Regions from separate parts of the Ruegeria sp. CG8 genome, predicted to be linked through region 1. Evidence: riboswitches for the same ligand, from Rfam matches in the RefSeq annotation. Region 1 holds a riboswitch; each other region holds the start of a gene.

Evidence for each region. Region 1 has a riboswitch for cobalamin ahead of ACR0EF_RS08740 (DUF1636 family protein). Riboswitches for the same ligand answer to the same signal wherever they lie in the genome.
Region 2: linked by a shared signal. The riboswitch ahead of ACR0EF_RS16120 (DUF1636 family protein) and the one ahead of ACR0EF_RS08740 (DUF1636 family protein) in region 1 are both predicted to bind cobalamin.
Region 3: linked by a shared signal. The riboswitch ahead of ACR0EF_RS12900 (hypothetical protein) and the one ahead of ACR0EF_RS08740 (DUF1636 family protein) in region 1 are both predicted to bind cobalamin.

The regions. Positions count from the first base shown of each region.
Region 1 is NZ_JBQFRA010000002.1:546,398-550,750, reverse strand. It holds gene cobN (cobaltochelatase subunit CobN) at 1-335, opposite strand, end outside; gene cobW (cobalamin biosynthesis protein CobW) at 342-1,397, opposite strand; gene ACR0EF_RS08740 (DUF1636 family protein) at 1,400-1,783, opposite strand; cobalamin riboswitch at 1,866-2,070, opposite strand; gene ACR0EF_RS08735 (LysR family transcriptional regulator) at 2,143-3,018, opposite strand; gene ACR0EF_RS08730 (NAD(P)-dependent oxidoreductase) at 3,127-4,083, shown strand; tRNA gene ACR0EF_RS08725 (tRNA-Cys) at 4,304-4,353, opposite strand, start outside.
Region 2 is NZ_JBQFRA010000005.1:244,024-248,376, forward strand. It holds gene ACR0EF_RS16105 (FecCD family ABC transporter permease) at 1-476, opposite strand, end outside; gene ACR0EF_RS16110 (ABC transporter substrate-binding protein) at 477-1,430, opposite strand; gene ACR0EF_RS16115 (ABC transporter ATP-binding protein) at 1,432-2,232, opposite strand; gene ACR0EF_RS16120 (DUF1636 family protein) at 2,229-2,627, opposite strand; cobalamin riboswitch at 2,731-2,938, opposite strand; gene ACR0EF_RS16125 (hypothetical protein) at 3,584-3,883, shown strand; gene ACR0EF_RS16130 (hypothetical protein) at 4,208-4,353, shown strand, end outside.
Region 3 is NZ_JBQFRA010000003.1:550,916-555,268, forward strand. It holds gene ACR0EF_RS12890 (DNA polymerase III subunit gamma/tau) at 1-935, opposite strand, end outside; gene ACR0EF_RS12895 (protein-tyrosine phosphatase family protein) at 1,091-1,594, shown strand; gene ACR0EF_RS12900 (hypothetical protein) at 1,598-2,005, opposite strand; cobalamin riboswitch at 2,092-2,309, opposite strand; gene ACR0EF_RS12905 (TetR/AcrR family transcriptional regulator) at 2,338-2,910, opposite strand; gene ACR0EF_RS12910 (alpha/beta hydrolase family protein) at 2,995-3,852, shown strand; RNA gene ffs (signal recognition particle sRNA small type) at 3,934-4,032, opposite strand; gene ACR0EF_RS12920 (bifunctional 2',3'-cyclic-nucleotide 2'-phosphodiesterase/3'-nucleotidase) at 4,072-4,353, opposite strand, start outside.

The sequences.
Region 1 (4,353 bases):
ATGCCCTTGGCCTGCGCCAGCGCCAGCACCTGCTGCAACCCGTAGGACCAATAGGGCACTCCGCCGATCAGCCGGATCAGGATGCCCTTGGCACCCTCCAGCGTCTGCTCGACATAGGTATCGACCGACAATGGGTGCTTCAGCGCCGTCAGGCTGGCCAGCCGCAACGAGGGCATCCGCCCCTCGGGCCCGCCGCCGCGATGCCAGCCGGCCGCGAAAGCACCCAGGTCGCTGTCCGAAAAGGACAGCACCACCAGATCCGCCGGGCTCTGGCCCAGATCGGTCGGGGTCTCGGTTTCTTCGAGCCCGTGGCTTTCGCGGAAGACGACGTGCATCGGTGCTTACTCGGCGGCCTCGGTGACGCCCGTCAGGATGCCGCGGATCGCGGCCTCGTCGATGTCGTCATGCTCGGCGATGACCACAAGGCGCGAGCGGCGCTCTTCCTCGGGTTTCCACGGGCGGTCATACTGGTGCCGCACCCGCGCGCCGACCGCCTGGACCAGCAGGCGCATCGGCTTGCCCTGAACGGCGGCATAGCCCTTGACCCGCAGGATGTTCAGCTCGTTCGCCAGACGCTCGATATTGGCGACCAGCTGCGCCGGGTCGGTCTGTTCTGGCAGCTCGACCACAATGCTTTCGAAATCGTCATGTTCGTGGTCGTCATGGCCATCGTGATGCGAGGGGCGGGCGTCCATGTCGTCTTCGGCTGCGGCCTCCAGCCCCAGCACCACGCGCACGTCCACCGCACCCTCGGCCACTTCGACCACGGGCAGGGGGCGGGGCGCCTCGGCGGCGATGATCTCGCGCGCCTTGGCCACGCCTTCGGGGCCGGCCAGGTCAGGCTTGGTCAGCAGGATGATGTCGGCGCACGAGATCTGATCCTCGAACACCTCGGACAGGGGCGTTTCGTGGTCGATCGAGTCATCGGCCATGCGCTGGGCATCCACCGCCGCGACATTCGGGGCGAAGCGGCCTGCGGCCACGGCCTCGGCATCGGCCAGAGCGATCACGCCGTCCACGGTGATCTTGGAACGGATGTCGGGCCAGTCGAACGCCTTGAGCAGCGGTTTCGGCAGGGCCAGACCGCTGGTTTCGATCAGGATGTGATCGGGGCGCGGGTCGAGCGCCATCAGCGCCTCGATCGTGGGGATGAAGTCATCGGCCACGGTGCAGCAGATGCAGCCATTGGCCAGCTCCATGATGTTTTCCGCCGGGCAGTCGGGGATGGCGCAGCTTTTCAGGATCTCGCCATCGACGCCCACATCGCCGAATTCGTTGACCACCACGGCCAGCCGCTTGCCCTGCGGGTTCTGCATCAGATGGCGGATCAGCGTGGTCTTGCCCGAGCCGAGAAAGCCGGTGATGACGGTGACGGGAAGTTTTTCGAGGGTGCTCATGCTCAGGCTCCAATCGGGGGAATGCGGGCGGCGCAGTTCTTACGGAAATGTTCAGGGCGGTCGCGCCATTTCACAAGGCCATCATCGGCGGCCAGATATTTGGTGGCGCCTTCGACGATGATCTCGACATGGTCGGATTCGTTCAGGTTTTCATAGACGAAGGTCCAGCGCGACGGCCCGCCGCGCAGAACGATCGAGCAGCCCTGATCGCAGTTCGACAGGCATTCGACCGGCTTCAGGGTGATGCCCGCGGGCAGGTCGGCGGCGGCCAGCGCCTTGTGAAGCAGCGTGCCGGGGCGCTGGGCGTCATCCTCGATGGGCAGCCCGCGTCGGCAGGTGGTGCAGACCAGCAGTTCAACTGGTGTGGTCTCGGTCACGTATCTCATCCCCCCTCACTCGGTTGTCGGGGGACGGGGTATGCGCGGGCCACGTTGCGGACATGGGCCCGACACCGGAACACCCCGTCCGGTTTGTCTTCGGGCGTTGGCAGGTCTCCCGGCTTGCGGATGTCAGAGCGGCGCTCTGTCGGATGTCCCGCCTTCCCGGCCTGCGGCCAGTGGCATTTGGGCACCCTCTCCGGTCACGGTCGCGGGGGCGGCTGCGTTTGACGGAAAACCGCTGACGCATTCCCTTTTCATCTGTTTGCACAGACACCAACGCAAGCGACATGCGGCACGGGCAGGGGGGTTGTCAAGCGCGCGGGGCCAAGTGCCCTGCGTCGGATCGAAAAAGCGACCTGCCGGGGTCAATCCGCGGCATCACTGGCCAGCCTGTCGCGTAGCCAGGCTAGGAACAACTCGGCAGGGATGGACGGAGGCGCCGCGCTGACGCTGCGGATCAGATAGTGCGACTGGGCAAAGGGAATCGCCGGCCCCGCAACCCGGATCGGCGCGCCCTGGGCAATGGCGTTGCGCGCGAACCGCTCCAGAACGGTGGCGTAGCCCGCGCCGGCCATCACCAGTTGCAGCGCGGTGACGGTCGTATCCGCCGAATGGCGCGCGGGGCGGTCGGGCAGGTCGGTGTCCGTGGCCTCGAAGTACCGCGCCCAGTTGTCCTCGTACCCAAGAATGTGGATCAACGGGCCGTTTTGCAGGTCTGGCGCCGGGTCCTGCGCCCGGCAGACGGGCACCAGCCGTTCCGAGCACAGCCGTTCGGCCGCAACACCGGGCCAGTCGCCATGGCCCAGCCGTATTTCCACGTCCACATCCGCAGGCGCGGCCGAGTCGTTCCAGATATGCGACACCAGCCGCACCGGGACCTCGGGGTGCTGGGCGCTGAACGCGGGCAGATCAGCGGCGATCCAGTAGGTCATCGTCGATATCGCCGCCCGGATGGTTAACGCTTGCCGCGAGGCGGGGCCGAACAGGCTGTTGGTGGTCAGCGCGATATCTGACAACGCCCGACGCACGGTCAGCGCATAGGACTGGCCCAGCTCGGTCAGCGACAGGTGTCGGGCGTTGCGTACAAAAAGCGGCTGGCCGAGATCCGCCTCGAGCGAGCGGATATGCAGCGACACCGCCGTCTGGGTCAGGCCCAGTTCCTGCGCGGCGGTTGTGAAATTCAGATGGCGGGCGGCAGCCTCAAAGCTGCGCAACCAGGCCGGATTGGGCAGGCGGTCCATTCAGCACCAAAATATTTTGCATTTAGATTGACTTATTATTCGTTTCTTTTGTCGATGGGCAACGGAAATACTCGTGCCAACGAAATTGCGCCTGCGGGAGGGCAGAACATGAAGGTCGGTTTCATCGGTTTGGGCAATGTGGGGGGCAAGCTGTCGGGGTCGCTGCTGCGCAACGGTATCGACCTGACGGTACACGACCTGAACCCCGATCTTGTGGCGGAGTTCGCCGCCAAGGGAGCAAAAGCCGGTGAAAGCCCGGCCCAGATGATGCGCGATTGCGATGCGGTCATCACCTGCCTGCCGTCGCCCGCTGCCTCGGACGCAGTGATGCAGCAGATGCTGCCCGAGGTTACCCACGGTAAGATCTGGATGGAGATGTCCACCACCGACGAGGCCGAGGTCAAACGCCTGGGGGCCATGGTGATCGAACGCGGCGGGGCGGCGGTGGACTGCCCGGTTTCGGGCGGGTGCCACCGGGCGGCCACGGGCAATATCTCGATCTTCGCGGGCTGCGACCGGGCCACGTTCGAGCGTATCCTGCCGTTCCTTACGACCATGGGCCGGCGCATTCTGCATACCGGCGATCTGGGCACGGCCTCGGTTCTGAAGGTGCTGACCAACTATCTGGCAACTGCCAACCTGATCACCTGCGCCGAGGCGCTGGTGACCGCCAAGGCCGCCGGGATGGACCTGAACACCACCTACGAGGCGATCAAGATTTCGTCCGGTACCTCCTTCGTACATGAGACCGAAAGCCAGGTGATCCTGAACGGCTCGCGCGATATTTCCTTCACCACGGACCTGGTGAAAAAGGATATCGGCCTGTTCCAGGAGGTCGCCGACCGCGCCGGCGTGCCGTTGGAGATGAACCCGTTGATGATTAAGATCTTCGACGACGCCATCGCCCGCTATGGCGCGCGCGAGCTGTCGCCCAACGTCATTCGACGGCTCGAGGATGCAACCGGGCTGAGCATTACCGCGCCCGGTTTTCCGGCCGAGATGCAGGACGATGAACCGGAAGAGCCGGGGTATGAGGTGATTCCTCAAGGCCGAAGCACGGTTTGAGCCGACGGTCAGCGCAAGGCACGCCCTTTCCGCGGGGTTCTCGCATGTACCGACCGCGTCGCTGGTGACCCAGCGCGGACTAAATCCTTGCTCGGAAATTACTGGTTAGCTCGGCTGCGCTAACCATCTCCGCGCGTATTTTGGCGTTTCGTATCAACAAACTGGTCCAGGCGACAATCACAGGACCAGAGAACAGTGATGCAATGCGAGGCTGGAAAGTTGGAGGCGAGTACCGGAATCGAACCGGTGTACACGGATTTGCAATCCGCT
Region 2 (4,353 bases), on a different contig from region 1:
CTTGTGGCGCCGGCCCAGCGGGCAACGCTCAGGACCGTCAGCGTGGCCGCCAGGGCGCCCAGAAACGCCATGACCGGCACGGTCAGAAGCCCCAGAAACAAGCCGGTATGCATCAAGGCAAGAATGGCTCCAAACGCGCCGCCGGCCGAAATGCCCAGCAGGTGCGGATCGGCCAGCGGGTTTCTTGTGACCGCCTGGAGGGTGGCCCCGACAATCGCCAGTCCGGCCCCGACCATGACGGCAAGCAAGGCGCGCGGAAAACGGATTTCCCAGATAATCGCGGCGCGGCCCTTTGACCATGTCGGCTCGTCCGAGGATAGGCCGGCTTCGTGCAGCAACACTCCCCAGACGGTCTTGGTGGGCACCGAAATGGCCCCCACCGAGATCGCAAAGGATAAGGACGCGACCAACACGACTAGTCCCACCAGCATCGCCGCCCAGAGCGGTAGTACCCGGCGCGCCCGCACTACGCGCATTTAGTTGCCGACCGAGGCAGCCGGGCCCCAAAAGCCATGGGCGAGCTTCCGAACCGCCTTGATGTTGCGCGGTCCGGGTGTGGCCTCGACATATTCCAGAACCACGAAACGATCGTTCTTGACCGCGTCCAGATCTGCAAACGCAGGATTATTGACCATGAAGTCCCGCTTCTGCTCGGCGGTGACGTCGCCATAATTGACGATCACAATGACTTCGGGGTTGCGATCGACGACTTCCTCCCAGGTGACGGTCGCCCAGCTTTTCTCGAAATCATCCATGATGTTGACGCCGCCTGCGGCCTCGATCAGAGCGGTCGGCATGGCATAGGGGCCGGCTGTGAACGGCGTATCCTCGCCGCTGTCGTAGACAAAGACACGCGGCGGTTCGCCCGAAGGATTCAGGCCAGAGGTGATCTCAGCAAGTTCGGCCTTGTACCCCTGAACCAGCTTTTGCGCCCTGTCTTCGACACCGAAGATACGACCGAGATTCAGCAGATCGTTGTACATGTCACCCATGCTGGCTTTGGGCTTGTCGCCAATGTGGATGCAGCTTTCAGTCAGTTCGTAGACTTTGATCCCGAAGGGCTCGAGCGTCTCCGGCGTCACCTCGCCACCCACTTTCATCCCGTAGTTCCAGCCTGCGAAATAGAAATCGGCATCTGCGCCGACCAGCACCTCTTTGCTGGGATATTTGGCCGGCAGCTCGGGCAGTTGCTGCACTCCGGCGCGCATGTCTTCGTCCAACGTCTTCCAGCCGGAAATGCCGGTATATCCCACCATCCGGTCGGCCAAGCCCAGCACCAGCATCATTTCCGTCAGGTTCACGTCGTTCGAGACCGCCGCCTTGGGCGGTTCGTCAAAGGTGACGGTTCGATTGCAACTTTGCACGGTGGTTTCCGCGGTCGCGGTGTTGGTGGCCAAAGCAAGGCCCAGGGCCAGGGTGGTCGGTTTCATTTCAAGCTTCCTTCTGGTTGGGGGTGGGGAGTTGATAGGTCAGGTGAGGTTTGTGACTGAGGCTGAGCTGCTCTTGCCGGGCGGTGACTTCGAACGTGTCAGAGACCAGCCTGTCACTCAGCACTGTCTGGGGTGGGCCAAAGCCGCAGGGTCGACCGTTCTTCAGAACCAGAACACGGTCGCAGACATCGGCAGCCAAGTTCAGGTCGTGCAGCGAGGTGACGATCGTCAGGTCGAGGTCCCGGATCAGCCGCAACACCTCTAGCTGGTGGCGGATGTCCAGGTGGTTGGTAGGCTCGTCCAGCACAAGAATCCGGGGTTCCTGGGCAAGGGCGCGCGCGACCATCACACGCTGACGCTCGCCGCCGGACAGAGTGGCCAGCCCACGGTCGGTAAACCCGTCCAGATCCATTCGGTGCAGCGCGGATTCGATGATCTGGTGGTCACGACTGCCGGGCGTGGACAGGCCCAACCGGTGCGGCACCCGCCCCAACGCCACGATGTCGCGCACGGTCAGCGCGAAATCCGAGGGCTGCTCCTGCAGCACGGCGGCTACCTGACGCGCCAGCGCCCGGGGGGCCATTCTTTTGACGGATCCGCCGTCCACCAGAATGTCGCCCGAGGACGGACGGTGATAGCCGTAGATCATCCGCAGAAGGGTTGTCTTGCCGGCACCGTTCGGCCCCACAACCCCCATGACCTGCCCGCGCATCAGCGCAAAACTGGTCTCGTGCAGCACCAACGGCGCTCGTTTTCGCGGCGCCCAAGTGACGGCATCCACCGACAGCAAAGGCGCGCTCATGAGGCGCAATCCGCATCTTCCGAAGACGCAGCCATCGCGGCTGGAATGCGGGCCAGTGTTGCGTGGCGAAGCCCGGCCGGGCGGTCGACCGAGCTGCACCATCCATCGCGCAACTGCTGGTACAGCCGGGCGAATTCCACCAATGCCCCGGTCTCTTCAGACGTAATACCGCCAACCAGGTAAGATGCCTTGCCCGGCCCGTGATAGGCGACGGTACAGGGTCGGGTGCACCCGGCCATGCAGGCGGCACCGGAAACGTCAAAACCTGCCAAACAGTCGTCTTCGGCCAGCGCGGCGCGCAATCGTCCGATCAGGTCAGGCCCGGGGCGTGCGGCTGCGCCCTTGGGTCGGCAAGATAGGCAAACCGTGATGTGATGTGTTGATTGTCGGTTCATTTCGCCCTCCGCGAAATCGCGGGGCGGAAAGGGAACCAGTCATGTCAGCGGCGTAAGCCGAAAATGCCATCTTGGCCTCCTTCCGGGACACCCCGCCCGGGTTGAGTTGCGTTTGATGATGGCAGGTCTCCTGACTCGCGGTGTATGGCTTGCCCCGCCTTCCCAGACCTATCGGCCCAGTGGCATCCGGGGGTCGCACACCGCCTACAGTTGCGGGGGCAGTCACGGCATTGGCGTCAGAACGGCGCCGCACCGTATTCCCATTTACCCGACCGCCGAAACGATCGGGAACCATCAGCGCCAATCTCATCCATGAATCGAGTTGCACTGTCAACGACTTACTGGGCGGGTGCGTAATGGAGGTATCCAGGCGACCCTTCGGCACCGCCTGAGCGACAGACCGGGCGGCTAATTACGTCGTTTTGACCAAATGACTTAAGATAGCCCGGAAGGTCCCGAAACACGGCGGCGCAAGCGGGCTGACTGCCAAGCCTCCGTGAGCGGCCTCGCCCTTTCCCTTTGATTGCAGAAGCCTATTGTTGCCAAGCTTACAAAATTTACGCGCGGAAAAATCATTGATTTATCTTGTGATTGATTCAAACATACGAATTCGACACAACTTTAGCTTTACCTCCGTTGTTGTCGCTGTCGCCCGTTTCGTCGGGCCCTTCCGACTGCTGGAGTGAGTGCTGGCAGTCGGAAGGCATTTCACGAAGATCAGCGTTGGGAGGACGCGGTGCCCGGACTTAACGTACGAACCCTTCCTCGAAACTTCGCACCGGTTTTTGCCCATGACGTCATTGCGTCAGCACGCTTTGTTTACGGTCCCGGGGATCGGCAGAATTTCTGTCTGCCAGCCATGTCTTTGGCGGCAAAACCGGGGACCGCATAGACGCAGGCGCGCAAAATAAAACCACCTATTCCACAAGCATCAGCAAACCCAAGAGGAGAAGAAAGTGATTAACAAAGTCATGATGATTTCAGGCGCGACGTGTTTCGCACTGCTAGCGGCCTGTGACGACACCAGCACGTCAAGCACACCTGCCGAACTGACGCCCGCTCAACAGGCGTGTCTGCGAGACGTGGCCAAAACAACCAACAATCCGCAAGTGGTCGTGCTCTCATCCGCGTTCAGCGAGGCTGGAACACAAGTCACCGTTGGGGTTGGAGAGGATCGGGCTCCGTGGAATTGTATTGCCTATAGTGATGGCGCGACAGCTGGTATCGAGTTCCTGGGCGACGAAGGCGCGTTGTGACCCGTTTTATGCCTAGTTGAAATCGGCTGTGCTGCGCTTGCTTGATACGCAGAGGTCCGGCTTGGTCTGCAGAATAACCATCATCGCGTTTGCGACCCTTTACCTGTTGGCGTTGTTTGCGTTCCTGACGGGCACTTTTGGCTGGTTCGGACAGGAACGAGACCCATTGTCCGGCGTGTTCCTTTTGCCGCTGGGTCTGCCTTGGGTCCTTGCGGTGGACCTTTTCTCAGAGGTCGCCAAACCGTGGTTCGCAGCGATAGCACCGGTGCTCAACCTGTTGGCACTGGTTTTGATATGCAGATGGGCACGTGGTTTGCGCCAGGAATGAAGGCGGAACTCTTTCCCGCAAAATGGGAGGAAAACATGGGAAAAGTGATCTTGGGGCTTGTGATCGGGCTCATCCTCGGCGTGGTTGGAGCGATGACCTTGGGCGGCGGGGCCGCGATGGGTGTCGGCGTTGCGACAGGCTT
Region 3 (4,353 bases), on a different contig from region 1:
GCGTCGGGGGTGATCTTCACCACCGAGACCCAATGCGTGATTTCGGCCAGATCGCGCAACACCGCCAGCGGGTCGGCGCCCTCGGCATATTGCGCGCCCAGTTCGGTCAGGGCCCCGGCCGCATCGCCGCGCAGGATCATGTCCACCAGGTCCAGCACGCGGCCCCGGTCGGCCAGTCCCAGCATCGCGCGCACCTGGTCGGCGGTGGTTTCGCCGGCACCATGGCTGATTGCCTGATCCAGCAGCGAGGTCGCATCCCGGGCCGAGCCTTCGGCGGCGCGGGTGATCAGTGCCAGCGCGTCATCCGAGATTTCCGCGCCCTCGGCGGTGGCGATCTTGCGCAGCAGGCCGATCATCACTTCGGGCTCGATCCGGCGCAGGTCGAACCGTTGGCAGCGCGACAGCACGGTGACCGGAACCTTGCGGATCTCGGTCGTGGCGAAGATGAATTTCACATGCTCGGGCGGTTCCTCCAGCGTTTTCAACAGCGCGTTGAAGGCGCTGGTCGACAGCATGTGGACTTCGTCGATGATGTAGATCTTGTACCGCGCGCTGGCGGCGCGATAGCGCACGCTGTCGATGATCTCTCGGATGTCGTTCACGCCGGTGCGGCTGGCGGCGTCCATTTCCAGCACGTCCACATGGCGACCTTCCATGATGGCCACGCAATGCTCGCACTGGCCGCAGGGTTCGGTCGTTGGGCCGCCATTGCCGTCGGGTCCGATGCAGTTCATGCCCTTGGCGATGATCCGGGCCGTGGTCGTCTTGCCGGTGCCGCGGATGCCGGTCATGATGAAGGCCTGCGCGATCCGGTCCGCCTCGAACGCGTTTTTCAGCGTGCGCACCATGGCATCCTGACCGACCAGGTCGGCAAAGGTTTCCGGGCGGTATTTTCGGGCGAGAACCTGATAGGCGGGGCTGGACTGTGTGGTCATGTCTGCTCTGACGGATTCGTACTGACGATGCAGGGTAGAGTTCCCGGTGCCCCGCGTCCACAGCGCCGGTGCAGGTTTTTCGCTTTGGCGAGCGCGCGGTGTGAGGCATACTGCGCGGATCAAGTTCAATCAGCCAGTTTCGGGGGGAACGTCTGATGACAAATCTTGTGGTTCATGCATTGCAGGTGGGCGGCGGTACGCTGGCCCTGACCTCGGTTCCCGGCGGTGGCGGCGACTATGAGGGAGACCTGGACCTGATTTCAGCCTGGGCGCCGGGGCTGGTGATTTCGATGACAACCCTTGCCGAACTGGTTGCCGTGGGTGCGGGCGAATTGGGTTGTGACATCCATCGGCGCGCCTGTCGGTGGGCGCATCTGCCGGTCGCCGACTTCTCGGCGCCGTTGACCGAGATATCCGGCCGCTGGCCCGAAGTCAGTGCCGCCGCCCGCCATGCGCTGTCGGGCGGCGGGCGGGTACTGGTCCACTGCCGGGGCGGTTGCGGGCGGTCTGGCATGGTTGTCCTGCGTCTGATGATCGAAAGCGGCGAGCAGCCGGAACAAGCCCTGAAACGCCTGCGGGCCGTACGCCCCTGCGCGGTCGAAACCGATGCTCAGATGGACTGGGCCATCGCCCCGGCGCGCGAGGCACTGGCGACCTGACCTTCAGGCGGTTGCGCGGAACTCGCGCTCGGCCCTGACCACGGGCATGATCGCCGTGGCCTGCAGCATCGCACAGGGTCGATCACCAATGACCTGTGCGGGCAGGGCGTCGCGCTGGTCGTCAAACAGCATGTCGGCAAAGGTATCAAGGCAGTCGGGTGGGGTGTCGGCGGCCGCTCCGCAATACACGCGGATCCGTTCGGGACGTGCATCGAACCGCGCCGTGCAGCCATGTTCGCAATGGGCCAGTTCGCTGCTGCCTTCCACTTGGAAGTCGGGGGATGTTGCCGCCTGCGCCGTCGCCATTGCCTGCGCGATGGCCCGTGCCATGCGCGCCAGTGCCGGGCAGGTCTTTCCGGTGCGCTGGCAGATTGTTGCCGCGAATTCATGGGTGTCGGTCTTCCAAATCATGTTGCGCCCTCCGCGCGCTGGGCGAGGTGGATTTGGACAGACGCCGGTTTCAAGGCCAGACCCTGCCCGGACACCCCGTCCGAGTTTCGGTTTCACGTTTGATGGCAGGTCTCCTGACTTGCGGGTCTTTGCTTTGCCAACCTTCCCAACCTTGCGGTCAGTGGTATTTAGGCATCGCTCTCCGCCTACAGTTGCGGGGGCAGTCGCGGCCTTGGTCCGCTCCGGAGTTCCGGGTTGGACCGCACCGTGTTCCCTTTTCATCCCGGACCGAAACGGCACGGGAACCATCCCCTCATCGCTAGCGGTGTATCCGAGATCGAGTCAAGACGGTTTCAGCCCGGTTGCCGGAGTGAGGCCCAAGGGAACAGATCAGGCAGTCTGCGCAGCACATTCGAATCCCTGCGGGCACGGGCCAATTGCCAGCCGCCTTGCATCACGATGAACAGGGTGTCCGCAGCATTTTCAGGGTCGGAAACTCCGAACCGCGCGGCGTGGTTTCGAACTTCGATGATCCAGCTTTCATACAGACGGTCTGCATGTTCCCGAAACGCGCGGTTGTCGGGGCTTTCGAACAGGGTGGCGGCGATCGGGCAGGTCTCCCATTGGGCCGAGGTGTCGAACAGCTTCGCGATCTTGTGGCACAGGGTGGTGACCCCGTCGCGAAAATCCGCGGCGTCGTCGAATGCCGCAGCGATCATGCTCAACATCCCGTCCGAGGCCCAACTGGCCGCCGCCAGGGCCAGATCCGGCTTGCCCTTTGGAAAATGGTGATAAAGCGAACCCTTGGGGGCTTGCGCTTCGGCCAGCAATTCCGCCAGACCGACACCGTTATAGCCCGAGCGCTGGAACAGTCGGGCGGCAGTCACGATCAGGCGATCTTTGGTGTTTGGTGGACGTTGGGTCATGCAGGCCAAATATTGACAGGCCTAGACCAATTGGTCCAGACACAAAGTATTAGACCGATCGGTCCAGAGTGTTTGGAGGCAAAGATGTTGGATTCGCAGCACGCGGTTGACGTGGAAGACTTTAAGTTTCCGTCGGGCCAGACCCAGCTGGCGGCGCGGCTTTACACTCCGGCGGTCGAGCCGCAAACCGTTGTTGTGCTGAACGGCGCAACAGGAGTGCCACGTGACTACTATCAGCACTTTGCTCGCTGGCTGGCCGCCGAGCGCGGTATGGCTTGCCTGACATATGATTACCGGGATTTCGAGCATTCGCTGACCGGGCGGCTGAAAGACTCGAAGGCCACGATGGCGGACTGGGCGCTGATCGACATGCCCGCAGCGCGTGCCGAGATGCACCGTCGATACCCGCAGGCAAAACTGTGGGTGATCGGGCATTCGGTCGGTGGAATGCTGGGTCCGCTGCAACCGGAAATCGAACAGATCGACCGGATGATCTGTGTGTGCGCAGGTTTGGTGACGGTGGCCGATCACCCGTGGCCCTACAAGGGCTTGGCGACTCTGTTCTGGTATGGCCACGTGCCACCTCTGGTGCGTCTTCTGGGGTACCTGCCGGGGAAACTTCTGGGATTCGGAGCCGATTTGCCGGCGGGCGTCTATTGGCAATGGCGCAAGTGGTGTACATCGCCCACCAGCTATCTGCCCGAATTGGGAGACACGCTTCCCCAGGCGGATTGGAGTCGGGCGAACGCCACGGCGGATATCATTGCGTTCGAGGATGACCAGACTGTGCCACCGCCCGCGGTCTGGCGGCTGTCTGAACTCTATGGTCCGACCGCCCGTCGGCGTTTGTTGCAGCCGAAGGATTTCGGACTGTCCGAAATCGGTCATATCGGCGCCTTCGCCCGGCGCAGCAGTGCCGTTTGGCCGCGATTGATCGCCTGACCCGCCCGCAAGCGCGGTTTTCAGGAACAACGACGAAATACAGAGGTTGGATTGACCGGGCCGAATACGCGGCGCGGCGTCAAGTGAGAGGTTGGACATCGACCCAAGCGGGGCTCGTTGTGGCTGCTTCCTTCCGGACCTGACCAGGTTGGCGAGGCGCTTGCCCGCGCCAACCTCTCGACCGCCGATATAGGCATCACGCACCCGCTTGGCAACCCGTCACAAAGACAGGCGTACCCTAAGAAACCCGCGCGCGTCCTGCCCGTCGGTGGTGGCTGCAAAGTGGTCGAGCTCGTGCAGGTAGTTTGCAGCGCGTGGCCCGGTCTTCAGAATCACGGACCGGCCCGCCTGCGGAACAAAGGAAAAGCTTTGGGCGGTGTTTTCCACCGGATCCGGACCCAATCGTCCCGCCAGGTAGTCGCGCAAGATTCCCTGGAGGCTCAGCGGCGGCACCGGGATCAGGCGGGCCGGGTCTGGGACGGGAAAGTTGCCGCCGCCATT